3 regions of the Pseudomonas sp. PVC-5-1 genome follow, and region 2 is predicted to be linked to each of the others. Evidence: predicted binding sites of a transcription regulator. Region 2 holds the regulator's gene; each other region holds the start of a gene.
The links. Region 2 encodes sigma-54, which starts transcription at its own class of promoters, with help from an activator protein. Its sites were predicted from a motif close to ANTGGCATNNANNTTGCTNT; they were not measured.
Positions count from the first base shown of each region.

Region 1 (4,546 bases), 730 kb from region 2:
TGCCAGGCAGCGGCGAGGGCGACGATGACCACCACTTGGCCGATCAGCCCCGCGGTCTTGGGTGACAGGCGGTCGACCAGCACGCCCATGGCGAAGCGCAGGATCGCCCCGGCCAGGATCGGCGTGGCCACCATCAGGCCCCGTTGTTGTGCACTCAGCTGCAGATCGGCGGCAATCTGCACCGCCAATGGGCCAAGCAGGTACCAGACCATGAAGCTGAGGTCGAAGTACAGGAACGCGGCGAACAGCGTGGGCACATGCCCGGATTTCCAGAAGCTGGTACTCATCGAACACCTCACTCGGCAATGCAACGGAACGAAAAAGACGCCGCTACCCGCTCCACGTGCGTGGAGGGGAGAGCGACGTCTTTGTCGGGATTAAGTGGGGCAACCGCCGTTGGCTACCGGTGATATTTGTTCAGCAAGAGATGGGCCAACTCTGAGAAGTTGCAGTCTCCTTGTAGGAGCGGCCTTGTGTCGCGATGGGCTGCGCAGCAGCCCCAGGATCTCAGCTTCGCGGCAGAGATTGCCGGGGCTGCTGCGCAGCCCATCGCGACACAAGGCCGCTCCTACAGGGGACCGCGTGAAGCAGGTTGCTAGCCCAGCATCTCGTGCATGGCAATGATCTGCTCGGCCACCTGGATCAGCTTCTGCTGCCGGCTCATGGCCTGGCGGCGCATCAGGGTGTAGGCCTGTTCTTCGTTGCAGTCCTTCATCTTCATCAGCAAACCCTTGGCCTGCTCGATGCGCTTGCGTTCAGCCAGTTGCTGGTCCCGTGCGAGCAGCTGCGCCTTCAGCGCCTGGTCACTTTCGAAGCGGGCCATGGCCACATCCAGGATCGGTTGCAGCCGCGCGGCATGGATGCCTTCGACGATGTAGGCGCTAACCCCCGCCTGGATCGCCTGGCGCATCACCCCAGGGTCGTGCTCGTCGGTGAACAGCACGATCGGTCGCGGCTGGTCACGGCTGACCAGGACCACCTGTTCCATCACATCGCGGTCCGGTGAGTCGGTATCGATAAGCACCACGTCCGGGCGCACCGTTTCGACGCAGGCGGGCAGGTCGATGGTCAGGCCTGGGGCTTCGATGACCTCGAAGCCGGCCTCGCTCAAGGCCGCCTTGAGGCGGCCGAGTTTGCTCTGGGTGTCGTCGATCAGCAGGATGCGCAACATGAATGGTCCCCCTCACGCGCCGACACGGGCATCGGGCAGGTCGCCCAGGGCATGCAGGCTGAAGCTGCGGGCATAGCCGTAGGGGTCGCTGCCGTCCCAGCGGCTGCCATCTATCAGCAGGCTGCTGCGCATCGGCTGCTCGGGGCAGGCCACGCCGAGGCTTTGGGCCGCCTCGCCATACAGTGCCAGTTGCTGGACCTGGCGCGCCACGCCGAGGTAGTCGGGGTCATCGCGCAGCAAGCCCCAGCGGCGGAACTGGGTCATGAACCACATGCCGTCGGACAGGTATGGCAGGTTGGCCCGGCCGTGATCGTGCAGGCGCAGGGCGTGCGGGTCTTGCCAGTGATTACCCAGGCCATCGTGGTAGCTGCCGAGCAGTCGCGGCTCGATACTTGCCAGCGGAGTGTCCAGGTAGGCGCTGCTGCTGAGCAGTTGCGCGGTGCTGCGGCGGTTTTCCGGACTTTGCTCGATGAAGCGGCTGGCGGCGAGTACCGCCTTGATCAGCGCGCGGGCGCTGTTGGGATATTGCTCGGCAAAGGCGCGGGCGCAGGCCAGGACCTTTTCCGGGTGGTCCGGCCAGATCGACTGGCTGGTGGCCAGGGTGAAGCCCTGGCCCGTGGCCACTGCATGGGCAGCCCAGGGTTCGCCCACGCAGAAACCGTCGATGCGCCCGGCCTGAATATGCGCAGCCATTTGCGCCGGTGGTACCACCACGCTGTCGACGTCGCGCAATGGGTGGATGCCCTGGCTGGCCAGCCAGTAATACAGCCACATGGCGTGGGTACCGGTGGGGAAGGTCTGGGCGAAGGTGAGGCGTGCGCCATGCTGGTGCACCAGGCGCGCCAGTGCTTCAGGGTTGGTCACGCCTTTGCGCTGCAGGGCCGGGGACAGGTTTATGGCCTGGGCGTTCTGGTTCAGCCCCATGAGCACGGCCATGGCGCTGGCCGGTACACCGCCGATGCCCAGGTGCACGGCGTACACCAGGCCATACAGGCAGTGCGCCGCATCCAGTTCGCCGCTGACCAGCTTGTCGCGCAGCCCGGCCCAGGAGCCCTGGCGCTTGAGGTTGAGGGTAAGGCCGTGCTGCTGGGCGAAGCCCTGGGTGGCGGCGACTACCACCGAGGCGCAGTCGGTCAGGGCCATGTAGCCGATGTTCAGGCTGGGCTTTTCCGGCGCGTCGCTGCCGTTGACCCAGGCCAGGGGCGTTGTTCGGGGTGCAGTGTTCACAAGGTTCCTCGCCCGTACTGATAAGGCTGTGGGCTTTTCCGGTGCAACCGATGTGCCATCTGGCAGCATCCCTGTGGAGCAACTGCCCTGTGCCGCCTGCATTGGCCTCATCGCCGGCAAGCCAGCTCCCACAGATACAGCACAGGTTTCAGCCCTTGTGTTGTACCTGTGGGAGCTGGCTTGCCGGCGATGGGCTGCGCAGCAGCCCCACGATTTGCTGTCATGCCGGCCCCACGCTGGCTATAATCGCCCCCTCATTCACCCCGAGCCTTGCCCGCCCATGTATACCCTGGCCCGCCAGCTGCTGTTCAAGCTTTCCCCGGAAACCTCCCACGACCTGTCCCTGGACCTGATCGGTGCCGGTGGCCGTCTCGGCCTCAACGGCATGCTGTGCAAGCAGCCGGCGGCTTTGCCGGTTACGGTCATGGGCTTGAACTTCGCCAACCCGGTGGGCCTGGCGGCCGGCCTGGACAAGAACGGTGCGGCCATCGACGGTTTCGCCCAGCTGGGCTTCGGCTTCGTCGAAATCGGCACCGTCACCCCGCGTCCACAGCCGGGCAACCCCAAGCCGCGGCTGTTCCGCCTGCCGGAGGCAACGGCCATCATCAACCGCATGGGCTTCAACAACCTGGGCGTTGATCACCTGCTCGGCCGGGTACGGGCTGCGCGTTACAACGGTGTGCTGGGCATCAACATCGGCAAGAATTTCGACACCCCGGTGGAGCGTGCCGTCGATGACTACCTGATCTGCCTGGACAAGGTGTACACCGAGGCCAGTTACATCACGGTCAACGTCAGTTCACCCAACACCCCGGGCCTGCGCAGCCTGCAGTTCGGCGATTCGCTCAAGCAACTGCTCGATGCCCTGGCCGTGCGCCGCGAGCAACTGGCCGGCACGCATGGCAAGCGCGTACCTCTGGCAATCAAGATTGCCCCGGACATGAGCGACGAAGAAACCGCCCTGGTGGCCGCCGCGTTGATGGAGTCGGGCATGGATGCGGTGATCGCCACCAACACCACGCTGGGGCGTGAAGGTGTCGAAGGCCTGCCGTACGGTGGCGAGGCGGGTGGCCTGTCGGGTGCGCCGGTGCTGGAGAAGAGCACCCATATCGTCAAGGTGCTGGCGGGCGAGCTGGGCGGCAAGCTGCCGATCATTGCCGCTGGCGGCATTACCGAAGGTCGCCATGCCGCCGAGAAGATCGCTGCCGGGGCGAGCCTGGTGCAGATCTACTCCGGCTTCATCTATAAAGGGCCGGCGCTGATTCGTGAGGCGGTGGACGCTATCGCGGCAATGCCACGGGTTTGATGGGCAATAAAAAAGGGCCCCATCAAGGGGCCCCTGGGCCTTCGCCCGCCGCCCGGATAGGGCGTGCATGGTGAATCGAATTCAGTGTCCTCGTTCAGCCAACGGCGTGATTTTCGTTGAGTCTATGGATGCCAGCGGTGCCAGTCATTCCGTCCCAGTTATCACCGCGACCTTCACGCCAGCCGTTGATCCAGGCTTGGCGAACAGAAGGAAGATTGAAGGGGCAAAGTTCGCGGGATTTGCCGGTGACCCCGTATTGGTAGCCACGTGAATATGCTCTTTCCAACGGATCACGCTTAAGTCTTCTCATAGGGTGTTGCCCTCACTTGTTGACTGTAATGTCCCGTCGGCCTCTCCGAGGCCGGGCAGAGTCTTTCTGCCGGTGTGCGCTCGCTGCCGGCGTGGCGAGCTGAAAGTGCCACCTCGTTGCGAAGTGGCCTGAGACCAGTTCTATCGAATGCGAGTCACGGTGTGAATGATCGATTTGTCATAAGCACGTAACCTTTCCAAGGGTGAGGGGATAAGTAAATAAATGCGACTCAACCTTGTTTAGCGTTGAGCCCGCTATGATCAGGGTTTGCCGATCATTGACGTCATTTCGCCAGCGTTGCTTGCGGATGACAGAAATAATTTGAAATGCGACGAAGGGTCACATCGGCCCTGGTATCGCCAGAATTTTTCATACTGCCTGATGATCTAAGCTGTCTTTGCCACTGGGCCAAGCACAGATCGGTCAGGCGGCCCGGCCTTTCATCGCACGCTCGCGTGTCGGGAAGGGCCACCCGCACGCCTGCTGGAAAGGTGTGCGGGCAAACATCGCGGGGCGATGCGTCGCCCCGTCA
Region 1 covers NZ_CM172024.1:1,763,143-1,767,688, forward strand. Annotated here, with positions in the region: gene AC2T3R_RS08045 (nitrate/nitrite transporter) at 1-287, opposite strand, end outside; gene AC2T3R_RS08050 (ANTAR domain-containing response regulator) at 596-1,171, opposite strand; gene AC2T3R_RS08055 (CmpA/NrtA family ABC transporter substrate-binding protein) at 1,184-2,398, opposite strand; gene AC2T3R_RS08060 (quinone-dependent dihydroorotate dehydrogenase) at 2,679-3,704, shown strand; gene rmf (ribosome modulation factor) at 3,799-4,014, opposite strand.
Region 1: a site for sigma-54 is predicted at 2,439-2,458, ahead of AC2T3R_RS08055 (CmpA/NrtA family ABC transporter substrate-binding protein). Genes of this name have one in related genera too.

Region 2 (4,546 bases):
GGCAAGTTGCGCGCGTCGATCGACACGGCGACCTTGGGTTGCTGCAACTCGGTGTTGATCAGCGCATTTTCCGCCAGTTGCGGCAGCAGCCCGGCGGGCAGGTTGTCAATGCAGTAGAAACCGTTGTCTTCCAGGACATCGAGGGCGGTGCTCTTGCCGGAGCCGGACCGGCCGCTGACGATGATCAGGCGCATGTTCAGTGCTCGTTCTGTACGTCCAGGACAACCTGGAACAGGGCCTCGCTGCTGGTGGCCGCACGCAAGCGATCACGGACCTCCTTGCGATCGAGCATGCTGGCAATCTGGCGCAGCAATTCCAGATGGGCATCGGTGGCGGCTTCTGGCACCAACAGGACGAACAGCAGGTCCACCGGCGCGCCATCGATGGCGTCGTAGTCGATAGGCGCTTCCAGGTGCAGCAGGGCGCTGACCGGAGCGGAACATCCTTCAAGCCGGCAGTGCGGGATGGCGATGCCGTTGCCGAAACCGGTCGAACCGAGTTTTTCCCGGGCGACCAGTTTTTCGAAGACGTCCTGCATCTCCAGTTCGGGCACTTGTTCGGCGATGACGGTGGCGACCTTTTCCAGGGCGCGCTTCTTGCTGCCGCCCGGCACGTTCACGAGGGAACGGCCGGGGGTCAGGATGGTTTCAAGTCGGATCATGGATGAGGGGGATCAGCGGGCAGCTGCACCTTGCAGCAGGCTTTGCTGTTTTTCCTTGTGTTTTTTCAGTTGGCGGTCGAGCTTGTCTGCCAAGGCGTCGATCGCTGCATACATGTCTTCGTGTTCGGCGTTGGCAACCACTTCGCCGCCGGGAATCTGCAAGGTCGCCTCGACCTTCTGCTGCAGCTTCTCGACTTTCATGATGACCTGCACGTTGGTGATCTTGTCGAAGTGACTTTCCACGCGAGCGAGCTTTTCAAGCACATAATCGCGCAGTGGCTGGGTGACTTCTACATGCTGTCCACTGATATTGACTTGCATACAGCTTCTCCTTTGTTGCCCGTGCATAAAGAGGCAGGTCTTGCACCTGCCCCACAAACGCTGTGGCACATCTCAGGGGCTACATCAGTCGCTTGCGCTCGCTCGACGGTGCGATGCCGAGAGACTCGCGGTACTTGGCGACGGTGCGACGGGCTACCTGGATGCCTTGTGCCTCCAGTAAACCAGCGATCTTGCTGTCACTCAATGGCTTTTTCTGATTTTCCGCTGCAACCAGTTTCTTGATGATCGCGCGGATAGCCGTAGACGAGCATTCTCCGCCTTCGGAGGTGCTGACGTGGCTGGAGAAAAAGTATTTCAGTTCGTAGATGCCACGCGGGGTGTGCATGTATTTCTGCGTGGTTACCCGCGAAATGGTCGACTCGTGCATGCCCACCGCTTCGGCAATGTCATGCAGTACCAAGGGCTTCATCGCTTCGTCGCCGTGGTCGAGGAAGCCGCGCTGGTGCTCGACGATCTGCGTGGCCACCTTCATCAGGGTTTCGTTGCGGCTTTGCAGGCTCTTGATGAACCAGCGCGCTTCCTGCAGCTGGTTGCGCATGAAGGTGTTGTCGGCACTGGTGTCGGCCCGGCGCACAAAGCCAGCGTACTGCGGGTTTACGCGCAGCCGCGGAATGGCCTCCTGGTTCAGCTCCACCAGCCAGCGGTCGCTGTCCTTGCGTACGATGACGTCGGGCACCACGTACTCAGGCTCGCTGGACTCGATCTGCGAGCCGGGGCGCGGGTTGAGGCTTTGTACCAGCTCGATGACCTGGCGCAGCTCGTCTTCCTTGATTTTCATGCGACGCATCAGCTGGCTGTAGTCACGGCTGCCGAGCAGGTCGATGAAATCGGTGACCAGGCGCTTGGCTTCTGTCATCCACGGGGTGCTGGCAGGCAGCTGGCGCAATTGCAGCAACAGGCATTCACCAAGGGTGCGGGCGGCAACGCCGGCTGGCTCGAATTGCTGGATGCGGTGCAGTACCGCTTCGACCTCGTCCAGCTCGATATCCAGCTCCGGGTCGAAACCTGCGCAGATCTCCTCGAGGGTATCTTCCAGGTAGCCCTGGCCGTTGATGCTGTCGATCAGGGTGACGGCAATCAGGCGGTCGGTGTCGGACATCGGAGCCAGGTTCAGCTGCCACAACAGGTGGCTTTGCAGGCTCTCGCCGGCCGATGTGCGGGTGGTGAAGTCCCACTCGTCGTCGTCGTTGTTTGGCAGGCTGCTGGCACTGGTCTGGTAGATGTCTTCCCAGGCGGTGTCGACCGGCAGCTCGTTGGGGATGCGCTCGCTCCATTCACCGTCTTCCAGAGTGTCGGCACTGGTGGTGCTTTCCTGGAAGCTGTTGTCCTGGACTTCGGCGACCGGCTTGTTTTCGGCGTTGTCCGCCATCGGATCGCTGTTGTCGAAGTCGTCGCCGTCTTCCTGACGTTCGAGCATCGGATTCGACTCCAGCGCTTCCTGGATTTCCTGTTGGAGGTCCAGGGTGGAGAGCTGGAGCAGGCGGATGGCCTGTTGCAACTGCGGTGTCATCGTCAGTTGCTGGCCCATTTTAAGGACGAGCGATGGTTTCATGGCTGGGGCTTAATACCTTGTTCGCCGGCGCGCATGCGCCATCCACTACACGAGGGCGCCGGGGCGCCAGATCAAGCAAGTTTTATGCCTTAAATTGTAGCGTTTGCCTAGAGTACCGTAACACTTTACCCCGGGTTTTAGGGCGATTTGCCAGTACTCCAGGCGCGTGCCAGGCTCAGAGTCGGAACTCGTGGCCCAGGTAAACTTCTTTGACCAGGTCGTTGGCCAGGATGGTTTCAGCGTCGCCTTCGGCGATCAGTCGGCCATCATTGACGATATAGGCGGTTTCGCAGATATCCAGGGTCTCACGCACATTGTGGTCGGTGATCAGTACACCGATGCCCTTGGCCTTGAGGTGGTGGATGATCTGCTTGATGTCACCGACCGAAATCGGGTCGACACCGGCAAACGGTTCGTCCAGCAGGATGAACTTGGGTGCGGTCGCCAGCGCGCGGGCAATTTCCACGCGGCGGCGCTCACCACCGGACAGGCTCATGCCGAGGTTGTCGCGAATGTGGCTGATGTGGAACTCCTGCAGCAGGCTTTCCAGCTCTTTGCGCCGGCCGTCGCGGTCGAGGTCCTTGCGGGTCTCGAGGATGGCCATGATGTTGTCGGCCACCGACAGCTTGCGGAAGATCGAGGCTTCTTGCGGAAGATAGCCGATGCCGGCGCGGGCGCGACCGTGCATGGGCTGGTGGCTGACATCGAGGTTGTCGATCAGCACGCGCCCCTGATCGGCCTGGACCAGGCCGACAATCATGTAGAAGCAGGTGGTCTTGCCGGCGCCGTTGGGGCCGAGCAGGCCGACGATCTGGCCGCTGTCGATCGACAGGCTGACGTCGCGTACGACTTGCCGCCCCTTGTAGCTCTTGGCCAGGTGCTGGGCTTTGAGGGTTGCCATTTACTCGGCCTTCTTCTTGGGCTGGATCACCATGTCGATACGCTGACGCGGCGAGGTCACGTTGCCACCACGACCGGCGGTCGCCACCTGGGTCTGGGTGTTGTAGACGATCTTCTCGCCTTCGGTGGTGTTGCCTTCGCTCTCGACCTTGGCGCGGTCGGTGAGGATCACCATGTCCTTCTGCGACTGGTACTGGATGGTCACCGCCCAGCCTTTCATCTTGTCTGGCTTGGCTGCGCTCTGCTGTTGCTCGAAGTAGGCCAGGTTGCCCACCGAGGTCACCACGTCGATGTCGCCGGAGGCGGAACGGGTGATGGTCACGGTGTTGCCTTTGATCATCATCGAACCCTGGGTGATGATCACGTCGCCGGTGTAGGTGGCCACGCCCTGCTTGTCGTCCAGGTGGGCGTTGTCGGCCTGTATGCGGATAGGCTGGTCACGGTCATTCGGCAGGGCGAGGGCGCTCGCGCTTCCCAGTGCTGCGCTCAGGCTGAGCAAAAGGGGGAGGGTTTTAACGAGCCTCATACTGTCCTCTTACGTTAGAGAGCAAGTCCATCTTGCCTTCTTTCAAATACGCTTTCATACCTTTGCCCGTAGTTGTGCCACCGGCGCCGTCGATTCTAACGGCTTGCTCGGTCTGCGCATATTGCTTCTGCGGGAACACGGTCATGCGTGCGCTGGTAATGATCATTTCACGCTGCTTTTCGTCGGTGCGGGCGACCCGTACGTTGTCGATCAGTTCGACTTCGCTGCCGTCCGGGTTGACCTCGGCGCGGGTGCTCTGTACGTGCCACGGGTATTCGGTACCGCGGTACAGGTGCAGGTCCGGCGTGGTCAGCAGGGTGATTTCGCTGGCTTTCAGGTGTTCGACCTTGTCAGCGGTCATTTCGTACTGCAGCTTGCCGTCGGGCATGAACTGCACGCTGTGGGCGTTGACCGCGTAGTAGTCGATGGCGCTTTCGTCGACCTGGGCCACAGGTTTGTCGAGGAAACTTTCCGGGCTGACATTCCAGTAGCCGATCGCCACCAGCAGGGCGGCGATCACTGCGAGCAGCGTAATGTTGCGGGCTTTCTTGCTGAACATGGGCAG
Region 2 covers NZ_CM172024.1:1,028,444-1,032,989, forward strand. Annotated here, with positions in the region: gene rapZ (RNase adapter RapZ) at 1-194, opposite strand, end outside; gene ptsN (PTS IIA-like nitrogen regulatory protein PtsN) at 197-661, opposite strand; gene hpf (ribosome hibernation-promoting factor, HPF/YfiA family) at 674-982, opposite strand; gene AC2T3R_RS04740 (RNA polymerase factor sigma-54) at 1,062-2,555, opposite strand; gene lptB (LPS export ABC transporter ATP-binding protein) at 2,731-3,456, opposite strand; gene lptA (lipopolysaccharide transport periplasmic protein LptA) at 3,457-3,981, opposite strand; gene lptC (LPS export ABC transporter periplasmic protein LptC) at 3,968-4,540, opposite strand.

Region 3 (4,546 bases), 320 kb from region 2:
GAGCCAAACCACCACCCCGGAATCAGCCACCAGGTCATCCGCCTGGCACACCGCCTGCCAGTTCTCGTGGGTTTTCACAGCAGCATTGGACAAGTTCATCAGACAGCCTCCTCGACGGTTGGGATCAGGTGCAGTGGCGCAGCAGGCCGGCGCTGTTCGCGTTCGCGCACGAAGTGCACGTCCGGGTCGGCGCGGCGGTCGTTGACGAAAGTACGGAAGCGCTTGAGCTTCTCGGGGTCGTTGAGGGCGTTGGCCCATTCGCATTCATACTGGTCGACCACATGCTGCATCTGCGCCTCCAGCTCGCTGGCCAGGCCCAGGCTGTCGTCGAGGATCACCTGCTTCAGGTAGTCCAGCCCACCTTCCAGGCTCTCGCGCCACACCGAGGTGCGCTGCAGTTTGTCGGCGGTGCGGATGTAGAACATCAGCACGCGGTCGATCAGGCGCACCAGGGTTTCGTCGTCGAGGTCGGTGGCGAACAGTTCGGCGTGCCGCGGGCGCATGCCGCCGTTGCCGCACACGTACAGGTTCCAGCCCTTTTCGGTGGCGATCACGCCGATGTCCTTGCTCTGTGCCTCGGCGCATTCGCGGGTGCAGCCGGACACCGCGAACTTGAGCTTGTGCGGGCTGCGCAGGCCTTTGTAGCGGTCTTCCAGGCGCAGGGCCATGCCGACGCTATCCTGCACGCCATAACGGCACCAGGTGCTGCCGACGCACGACTTTACCGTGCGGGTCGACTTGCCGTAGGCGTGGCCGGTTTCGAAGCCGGCCTCGATCAGCTCGCCCCAGATCAGCGGCAGCTCGTGCAACTGGGCGCCGAACAGGTCGATGCGCTGGCCGCCGGTGATCTTGGTGTACAGGTCGTACTTTTTCGCCACCTGGCCGATCACGATGAGCTTGTCGGGGGTGATTTCACCACCGGGGATGCGCGGCACCACCGAGTAGGTGCCGTTCTTCTGCATGTTGGCCATGAAGGTGTCGTTGGTGTCCTGCAGCGGCACCAGCGCCGGGTCCATGATCGGCTGGTTCCAGCACGAGGCGAGAATACTGCCCACCGCCGGCTTGCAGATGTCGCAGCCAACGTGGCCCTTGCCGTGGCGTTCGAGCAGTTCGTTGAAGGTGCGGATACCCTCTACCCGAACCAGCCCGTACAGCTCCTGACGGGTGTAGGCGAAGTGCTCGCACAGGCTCCTGTCCACCGCCACGCCACGGGCGGTCAGCTCGTGCTCGAACACCTGCTTGAGCAGTGCCGCGCAACCACCACAACCGGTGGCGGCCTTGGTGCAGCCCTTGACTGCGGCAAGGTCGCCGCAGCCGCTGTCTATGGCGGCGCAGACCGCGCCCTTGCTGACGTTGTGGCACGAGCAGATGGTCGCGCTATCGGGCAGCGCATCGGCGCCCAGGGCCGGTGTGCCGCCGCCTTGCGGCAGGATCAGTGCCGCGGGGTCGGCTGGCAGGGCGATGCCGTTCTGGGCGTATTGCAGAAGGGTGTCGTAGTAGCTGTTGTCGCCCACCAGCACCGCACCGAGCACGTGCTTGCCGCTGGCATCCACCACCAGCCGGCGGTAGGCGCTGTTGGCTTCGTCGATGAAGCGGTAGCTGCGTGCGCCCGGGGTGGCGCCATGGGCATCGCCGATGGAGCCGACATCCACGCCCAGCAACTTGAGCTTGGTCGACATGTCGGCACCGGTGAATTCGCCAGCGGCCTCACCCATCAGCAAAGCCGCCAGGTTGCGCGCCATGCTGTAGCCAGGGGCGACCAGGCCGAACACACTGCCGTTCCACGAGGCGCACTCGCCGATGGCGAAGATGCGTGGGTCGCTGCTGCGGCAATGGTTGTCGATCACCACGCCGCCACGCGCGGCGATGTCCAGGCCACAGGCACGGCCCAGGGCATCCTGCGGGCGGATACCTGCGGAGAACACGATCAGGTCGGTTTCCAGGTGCTCGCCGCCATCGAAGTTCATGCGGTAGCGGTAGTCTTCACCCGCACTGATCGACTGGGTGGCCCGCGACAGATGCACGCCAACACCCAGCGCTTCGATCTGTGCCTTGAGCGCGGCACCGCCCTCGCCGTCCAGCTGCACCGGCATCAGCCGTGGGGCGAACTCCACCACGTGGGCTTCCAGGCCCAGCGACTTGAGGGCGTTGGCTGCTTCCAGGCCAAGCAAGCCACCGCCCACTACCACGCCACGTCGGGCACTGGCTGCGGCAGCGCGGATGGCGTCGAGGTCGTCGAGGGTGCGGTAGACCAGGCGGGCATTACCGTTGGAACCTTCGATCGGTGGCACGAAGGGATAGGAACCCGTGGCCAGCACCAATTGGTCGTAGCCGTAACGGCCCTCGGCGGTAACCACTTCGGCGTGCTCACGGTCGATTTCCAGCACCGCTTCACCGAGGTGCAGGTGCACACCGTTGGCGCCGTAGAAGTCCTGCCCGCACAGGGCCAGGGTTTCGGCACAGCTGCCGCCGAAGTACTCGGACAGGTGCACGCGGTCGTAGGCACGCTGGCGCTCTTCGCCGAACACATGCACTTCGAAGCGCTGCAAGGCGCCGCGGCTGACCAGTTGTTCGACGCAATGGTGGCCGACCATGCCGTTGCCGACGATGACCAGTCGCTCTCGTTGCCCGCTGCTCGCTGTTGCCTTCATAAGCCGATCCTCGATCAAAAAAAAAGCGCCTGGAGCCGAAGCTCCAGGCGCCTTTGCCTGTATTCATCACGGTAGGGGGCCCGGGTTGATCGCCGTTGATCAGTGGGCTTTGTTGTAACTGGGATAAAGCAGGGAGTGTGCCAACCCTGTTTCCTGTACCGGCCTCTTCGCGGGCACGCCCGCTCCCACAGGGTTCTCCACGTTTATTCAGACCTGTGCAGTACCTGTGGGAGCGGGCGTGCCCGCGAAGAGGCCAGTACAGCAAATGCACATTCCAAGTGCATCACTCCCCATCTTGGAGCACATCAATACACATCCCGCCGATACCGCTTGGCCCTGCCCAGCGCTTCGACATAAGCCGCAGCCGCCACTGCATCCATGCCGCCATGCTCGGCGACGATCGCCCGCAACGCCGCATCCACATCCTTGGCCATGCGCTGCGCATCGCCACACACATAGAAATACGCGCCCGCCTCCAGCCATTGCCACAACTGCGCGCCCTGTTCGAGCATGCGCTGCTGCACATAGACCTTCTCGGCCTGGTCGCGCGAGAACGCTGTGTCCAGGCGCAAGTGCCCTGCCGCCTGCCAGGCCTGTAGCTGCTCCTGGTAATAGAAATCGGTGGCCGCGTACTGCTCGCCAAAGAACAGCCAGTTAGCCCCTTTCGCCCCACGTGCCTCTCGTTCTTCGAGAAAGGCCCTGAACGGCGCAATGCCAGTGCCGGGGCCGACCATGATCACCGGCACGCTGTCGTCCTCGGGCAGGCGAAAGTGCTTCGACACCTGCGGGAAGATGGCAACCTTCAGCGCCTGCGCACGGTCGGCAAGGAAGCTTGAACACACCCCTTTGCGCGCGCCATAGCGCACCGTTGACACGGTCAGGTGCACCTGCTGCGGGTGCGCCAGCGGGCTGGAGCTGATCGAGTACAGGCGCGGCTGCAAGGGCTTGAGCAGCTCCAGCCAGCTGGCCAGCGGCAGTTGCTGGGGGAAGGCGCGCAGAACATCGACCAGTTGCCGCCCCCACAACCAGTCCTTCAGCTCGGCCTTGCACTCGGGCTGCAGCAGGCGCTGCAGGTCCGGAGCATTGCCGGCGAAGGCCTGCAGCTGCTGCGTGGTGACCTTGGCGATTTCCAGGTGCGCTTGAAGGGCTTCGGTCAGCGGCATGGCGGGCTGGCCTTTCAGCTCGACCATGGTCTGGCCATCGAGCTGTATTAGCGCCAGCAGTTCGTCGACCAGGGCGGGACAGTTGCGCGGCCACACGCCCAGGGCATCACCGGCGGCATAGGTGAAGCCGCTGCCGCTGAGGTCGAACACCAGTTGACGGGTTTCCTTGGTAGCACCCGGGCCGTTCAGCAGGCGGTTTTCCAGCAAGGTGGCAGCCCAGGGTTGCTGCTTGCCATAGGCCGCCACGGGCGCAGGCTCGGTGACCGGTTGCGGTGCAGCAGCGCTGCTTAGCGTGGGCAGCAGCGCATCCAGCCAAGCGGCGAAGGCGTCGTCGAAGTCCGGCTCGCAGTCCACCCGCTGCAGCAGGCGCCGCCCGCCCAGCTCGGCCAGGCGTTGGTCGAGTTTGCGGCCAAAGCCGCAGAACTGGTCGTAACTGGAGTCGCCCAGGGCCAGCACGGCAAAAGGCAGTTCGGCGCAGTGGGCGCCCTCCTCGCCCTGCAAGGCTTGCCAGAATGCCGCTGCGCTGTCGGGCGCGTCACCATCGCCAAAGGTGCTGGCGATCAGCACCACGCTGGCGGCTCCCTGCAGCTGGCGCGGGCTGACCGCTTCCATGCAGCTGAGCTGCACGTCGAGGCCGGCACCACGCAGGCGCTCGGCACAGCGTTCGGCCAACAGCTCGCCGTTGCCGGTTTGCGAAGCCCACAGCACCTGGTGCCGTGGTGCCATCAACGC
Region 3 covers NZ_CM172024.1:1,349,096-1,353,641, reverse strand. Annotated here, with positions in the region: gene nirD (nitrite reductase small subunit NirD) at 1-99, opposite strand, end outside; gene nirB (nitrite reductase large subunit NirB) at 99-2,651, opposite strand; gene AC2T3R_RS06225 (bifunctional nitrate reductase/sulfite reductase flavoprotein subunit alpha) at 2,957-4,546, opposite strand, start outside.
Region 3: a site for sigma-54 is predicted at 2,777-2,796, ahead of nirB (nitrite reductase large subunit NirB). Genes of this name have one in related genera too.